DNA from 2 places in the Candidatus Pelagibacter sp. uisw_138 genome. Region 1 is predicted to be linked to the other one. Evidence: riboswitches for the same ligand, from Rfam matches in the RefSeq annotation. Region 1 holds a riboswitch; the other holds the start of a gene.
The links. Region 1 has a riboswitch for S-adenosylmethionine ahead of AC5YGC_RS06045 (OsmC family protein). Riboswitches for the same ligand answer to the same signal wherever they lie in the genome.
Positions count from the first base shown of each region.

Region 2: linked by a shared signal. The riboswitch ahead of AC5YGC_RS01840 (homocysteine S-methyltransferase family protein) and the one ahead of AC5YGC_RS06045 (OsmC family protein) in region 1 are both predicted to bind S-adenosylmethionine.

Region 1 is NZ_CM183453.2:1,120,750-1,124,151, reverse strand. It holds gene AC5YGC_RS06055 (winged helix-turn-helix transcriptional regulator) at 1-125, shown strand, start outside; SAM riboswitch class V at 287-351, shown strand; gene AC5YGC_RS06050 (homocysteine S-methyltransferase family protein) at 427-1,488, shown strand; SAM riboswitch class V at 1,492-1,556, shown strand; gene AC5YGC_RS06045 (OsmC family protein) at 1,562-2,116, shown strand; gene AC5YGC_RS06040 (haloacid dehalogenase type II) at 2,145-2,816, opposite strand; gene AC5YGC_RS06035 (RsmE family RNA methyltransferase) at 2,834-3,402, shown strand, end outside.
Region 2 is NZ_CM183453.2:358,643-362,044, forward strand. It holds gene AC5YGC_RS01830 (YbaK/EbsC family protein) at 1-227, shown strand, start outside; gene AC5YGC_RS01835 (EamA family transporter) at 224-1,111, shown strand; gene AC5YGC_RS01840 (homocysteine S-methyltransferase family protein) at 1,104-2,012, opposite strand; SAM riboswitch class V at 2,022-2,085, opposite strand; gene AC5YGC_RS01845 (putative 2OG-Fe(II) oxygenase) at 2,176-2,766, opposite strand; gene AC5YGC_RS01850 (TSUP family transporter) at 2,796-3,402, opposite strand, start outside.

The DNA of each region.
Region 1 (3,402 bases):
CACTTACTGAATTTGGCTTTTCGGTTATGCCTATCTTAAGATCTTTTTCAGAGTGGAATAAAAGAAATACTCGAACTATTTCAGTAAAGCTAAATAAGAATTTTGTAGAAAATAGAATTAGATAGCCTTAAAAATACGGTAAAAATTTAAGTATCCTTTAGTTCTAAAATATGATTAAAATTAGTTAGTGCTGATTTAAGTTAAATTGCAGAGCGCTTTATAAATTCCTGCTAAAGCGACGTTTCAACTACCGCTTTAGTAGGTGGTTTTTTTGGAAATTTTTCAAATCTAAACCGGGTATTTGAACCATATTGTGCACCCAGCATTTGCTTAAGCACTAAAAAGGAGAAAAGAGATTGTTTAAATTTACAACCCTCTTGTTTAACGTTTTTCAGTTTCTTTTCTCCAATAATTTGGAGAAAAAAAATGACAAAAAATAAATTAACAGAAAGATTAGATCAAGGTCCTGTAATTTGTGCTGAAGGTTTTTTATTTGAAATTGAAAGACGTGGGTACATGGCATCAGGAGAATTTGTGCCAATGGTTTCATTGGACCATCCTGAGGTATTAGAGAATTTGCATAGAGAATTTCAACATGCAGGTTCAGATATTGTTGAAGCTTTTACTTATAATGGACACAGAGAAAAAATGCGTGTTATTGGTAAAGAAGAACTTCTTGAACCTTTAAACCGTTCAGCACTAAAAATTGCTAAAAAAGTAGCACTAGACACACCTAAGGGGTCTAAACCAAATTTAATGGCAGGTAATATTTCAAATTCAAATATTTGGAAACATAATGACCCTCAATCTCAAAAAGCAGTTGAAGGAATGTTTACAGAGATGGTTGGTTGGGCTGTTGAGGAAGGGGCTGATATGTTGATTGGTGAAACTTTTTATTATGCTGAAGAGGCTTACAAAGCTTTAGAGGTAATGAAAAAAACAGGTTTACCAACAGTTCTAACAATTTCTCCAATGGGTGAAAATAAAATGAGAGATGGAAAATCTGTTGTTGATACTTGTAAAGAGCTTGAACAACGTGGAGCCGATGTTGTTGGTTTAAATTGTTTTAGAGGGCCAGCTACAATGTTTCCCTTTTTAAAAGAAATTAGAGAAGCAGTTAAATGTCATGTTGGAGCCTTGCCTATTCCTTACAGAACCAGTGAAGACTTTCCAACATTTTTTAATCTGCCAGACAGAAGTAATTGTGCTTGTCCATCACCACATGGAAGAACGTTTCCAACGGCATTAGATCCACACTTCTGCAATAGATATGAAATAGGTAAATTTGCAAAAGATGCTTATGCATTAGGAGTGAATTATTTAGGAGTTTGTTGTGGAGCAAATCCAATGTTGATTAGGGAAGTTGCTGAGTCGATTGGATTAAAAGTTCCAGCAAGTAAATACAGAGAGAACATGGAAAATCATTTTATGTATGGAAAAAATAAAAGAATTTCAAAACATATGACTGAATACGGAGATAAAGCGTAAATAAATTAAGGAGGGCATTTAACTAAATTGTGCGCCTGACATATGTCGAAGCACTAAAACAGGAGATAAAAAAATGAGTAATAATCTAAAAGAAACAATAAGTAATCTACAGAAGGATTTTATAGCTAATCCAAAAAATGCTGTGGTCCAATATGAAAGCAACTCAATTCTTAAGGAAGGGCTTCAATCTGTGGTTACCCTCAGAGAACATAAATTGATAGTGGATGAACCCAAAAGTTTTGGTGGAAAAGACGAAGGACCCAGTCCAGTAGAGTTAATATTAGCAGCTTTAGCAACGTGTCAGGAGATAACGTATAAAGCTTTTGCTACAGCAGCTGGTATTAATATTGATAGTGTCAGTGTTAATTTGATAGGTACGCTTGATCTTCAAGGTTTTTTAGCTTTAAATAAAAACACTAGACCTGGCTTTCAACACATCTCAGGTACTGTTGATATTAAATCTTCATCACCAAAAGCTGAGATAGATAAATTGATTGATACTGTAAATACACATTGTCCAGTTTTAGACATTTTATCAAAAGGAGTTCCTATTAAATTATTTCAAAAGGTTGCTTCGAGCACTTTTGTTAATAAAGAGCAAACTGAACAAAGAGCAAGCGTTGCTTAAATTATATTAGTTAAGGTCTCATGCTATCTCATGAGGCCTTAATAAGATTGTTTAATTGTTCTAAATTTTTTATTTCATTTTTAGGTTTGTAATCAAGGTTATCAAAAATATTATTATTTCTATTAACCCAAATAGAACTGTAACCATAATTTCCACCACCAGAAACATCCCAAGTATTAGCACTTAAAAATGCAACTTCTTCTTTTTGTATTTTGTATTTTTTAATTGGCATGTCATAAACTTTTGAGTCTGGTTTATAAATGCCAACTTCTTCAATTGAAAAAATATCATCAAATATATTATCTAGATCATTACTCTTCACCAATTCATTAAGAAGAGAAGGTGTACCATTTGAAAGGATACCTAATTTATAGTTTTTTTCTTTAAGTTTTTTTAAAACTTCTGGCACTTCAGGAAAAGGTGAGAGTACCTTATAAAGATTTAATAATTCACTTTTCATTGAAATATCAATTTCAAATGCCTTCATTGATTTATCTAAGCTATCTTCGGTCACTTGCCAAAAGTCTTTGTGTCTATTCATTAGACTTCTAAGCCAAGTGTACTCTAATTGAGTAGTTCGCCAGTAATTAGCAAAGCCTTCCCATTTATCACCAATTTTATCTTTGCATTTTTCTGCAGCAGAATTGACATCAAATAAAGTGCCATATGCATCAAAAATTATTGCTTTAATATTTTTCATAAATTAACTTAACATTAATGAGCAATATTAGATTATTTTTTAAAGAAAGTTTATCACTTAATTTAACTGCAAAACTTGATAAATCACAATCTCACTATGTAAATAAAGTGATGAGAGTTAAAGTTGATGAAGTCTTCTCTTTATTTAATAGCAGTGGAGAGTGGGAAGCAAAAATTTTAAATATTTCAAAAAGTATAGTTGAAGTTAATATTACAAAACAATTAAGACAAAAAGAAAATGTAAAAGAATTGTGGTTAGCTTTTTCACCTATTAAATCAAATTATTTTAATTTTATGATTCAAAAAGCAACAGAGCTCGGTGTTACAAAATTTTTACCAATAATATTTGACAGAACAATTGTAAGAAAAATTAACAAAGAAAGATTAGAAAAAGTAATTATAGAAGCTGCCGAACAGTCCAATCGTATTAATGTTCCATCTATTGAAGATCCTCAACCATTAAAAGATTTTTTAAGTAATGAAAAAATGGATTTAATATTTACCGATTTAAATTCTCAAAATAAAAAATTAGATTTAGAAAAGCTAATTAGTAATCCAACTTGTGTTATTATTGGTCCAGAAGGAGA
Region 2 (3,402 bases), 650 kb from region 1:
ATATCTTTATGGCTTCTCCAGAAGAAGTTAAAACTCAAACTGGCTATACGATTGGTGGTGTTTCACCAGTAGGTCATTTAAATAAGCTAGAAATTTTTATAGATAAATCTTTAGAAAGGTTTAATGAACTGTTTGCTGCAGCTGGACATCCAAACTGCGTTTTTAAGATTAATTTTAAAAATATTCAAAAAATTACAAATGGAAAAGTTGAAGATATAATTGAATGAGACAGCCTAAATTAATTGACTATACTTTATTAGTAATTTTATCTTTAATATGGGCTTCAGCTTTTTTTAATATAAAAATTGCAACAGAATCCTTTGGTCCAATTACAATTGCTTTCTTAAGAGTTTTTTTTGGATCAATTCCAGTACTATTATTATGTTTTTATAAAAAAATTAAAATAGAAGCTTTTTCAAAAGATTGGTATTGGTTTGCTATAATTGGATTTGTAAATTTAGTGCTGCCATTTTTTTTAATTGCCTACGGTATAAAATCGGTTCAAAGTAATTTAGCAGCAATATTAATGTCAACCACACCATTAAGCTCAACTGTATTAGGGCATTTTTTTACCGAAAATGAAAAATTTAATTTTATTAAAACATTTGGAATATTGATAGGATTTTCAGGAATTATCTATTTATTCTCTGACAATTTTTTAATTAATGATAATAATTTTTTCTCTGCATTAATGATTTTACTTGGATCAACTTGTTATGTCATAGGTGGAGTTTTAACTCTTAAAATTAGTAATAAAAAAAATGAGAATGTAACAGGCTCAATATTAATTTGGGCTATAATAATTTTGATACCCTTAGTTTCTTTTATAGAAAAACCCTGGCATACAATTCCATCAATTGAATCGAGTATTTCAGTTGTTTATCTTGGTTTTGTATCAACAGGTTTAGCATGGTTGCTTAGATTTAGAATTTTGAAAAATAATGGGTTGATATTTCAATCACAAGTTTCTTACTTAATACCTATTTTTGGGATTATCTTAAGTTATATATTTTTAGATGAAATAATTACTGATAAAGTTTTAGTTTCATTGTTAGCGGTATTAGTGGGACTTTATTTTGTAAAAAAAGCAGGAAATAAAAAAACTACTTAAGTTTAGCCATTTCTTTAATATGCGAAGGTCTAGTTTCACAGCAACCACCCAGAATTGTTGCACCAGCTTCTTTAAATTTTTTTGCTATTAAAGCCATCTTTTCTGGTATCAGATCTTCTCTATGACCCAAAAATTCATTTGGGTTTCCTGATTTACTTTTATTAAAAGTATTTGTGTAACCTGACGTAGGTTTTGTTGTAATAAATCCATTGAGTTTAAAACCAAAGGGAACACCTAAACTTTTTATTTCGTTAAGATTTTTTTCATAATTTTCTGGTGATACACAAGAAAGTATTATCCCAAGTAAATTTTTGTGATCTATAGTTGTGATAATTTTAGAAATATTTTCACCACTTGGCAATTTCACACCCTCTGAGATATGAGCTCCAATAAGATAAGGTTTATCAAAGCTTTCTATGGCTTCGATCGCTAATTTAAACTCTCGTACACTGCTTAATACGTCAAAATAAAAAAAATCTATAAAAGGATTAAGCAATTTTGCTTGATCGTAGAAATTTTCTTTAATTTCACTATCAGATCTTGTGTCTGCCTCATAAGTTAAATATTGAGGAGGTAATCCACCAGCAACTAAAACATGAGGGTTTAAATCTTTTGCTTTTTTAGCTATTTCACCAGCTTTAGTATTTAAATACTCAAATTTATCTTCAACACCATTATCCCTTAATCTCATTCTTCTTGTAGTAAATGTTGTTGTTACAATAATTTCAGCACCAGAATTTATAAAATCTAAATGTGTATCAAGCAAAAGCTGATGATATTTTTCCTGCAATAATGCATTAGCACTCCAGAGAGTACCATTTGCTTCTACACCTCTAGCTAATAACTCTTGACCCATTCCCCCATCTAGAACTCTTGTTTCTTTGAAAAAATTTATATCCATCTTTGCTCCTTACTTTTTTAGTGCTTTAGCTTTATGCCAGGTGCACAATATAGTCCAACTACCTTTACCAATTTATTTTATGATTTCCTTTTTAGCAGTTAGTACCTGCAATATGGATCAAATCGGTTATCCTTATTATATAACTAATAAACTGATTAGTAAATCACTTCTTGAATAATATTTTAACATTAAAAGAGAAAGATCTTCTCTCGCCATCAACATTAAAAGGATAAGCAGTGTGCATCAAATAATTTGGAAAAATCAATAGATCCCCTAGTTTTGGGTTTAAATTATAGATACTTTTACTCAAAAAGTTAGTTTGCCCATTAATAAAATCAATAGTTCCATTAGTTTTAAACTTTTTATTTTTAACAAATTTATTTTGATTCATATCTTTTGGGATTTTAAGATAGCCAACTCCTGATAATTGTCCTTCATGATAATGAATAGGATTATATTCATTTTTTAATTGTCTAACTACCCATAGATTAATTATTTTAATTTCTTTAATTTTTTTTACATCAGACTTATTAAGATAAATTTTGATATTTTTTATTAACTCTTTAGATAAACTTTTATTAACTATTGTTTTGGGTATCTTGATTTCATTCTGAATTTGACTTGCCAGTTTAGAGCTATAATCGTTTTTTTTTGATAATTGAGACTTATCAATATGAGCATTTAAAAGGGTAATAATTTTTTTGGATAACTTACCTTTTCCTATAGTTGGACCAAAAGCTCTGAATATTTTCATGTTCTTGTTATAATAATTTAATACCTGCGTTATGCAAACAACTTCAGTCCCATTCGAATAGCGACAAATATGACAAGTGCTGATGTTACCAGAGCCAATATTCTTGCAGGAAAAATTTTAAGATTCAAATAGTTTCCTAATTGACCACCCAATAAAACGAATAAAAATAATGGCCAATAATCAAAAATTCCATTGATTGTTGATGCTTTTGTAAATTGACCAGCAAGTCCCGATAAAGAATTAATTAGTATGAACAATGATGCGGCTGTTGTAATGTTTTTTGCTTTGTCCACTCTAATCAATAACAATATAGGGCTTAAAAAAATACCACCACCAATTCCAACTACACCAGACACAAATCCAATAGATGCACCAATTAATAGGGATAACATTTTTGGTATCTTTTTATAAACTTCAATTTTTTGATCAAAAGACTGAAATTTTATGAGAAGTAGAGCTCCCGCTAATGTTAAGACAGTAAAAAGTAAAATTTCAAAAACCTCTTTATCTATCGATAAAGATCCACCTATGAATGCAAGTGGAACAGATGATATTAGGTACGGGGTAAGTATCTTAACATTGATATTCCCAGCTTTAATATAATTAATACAATTTCCTGATACGACAATAATATTA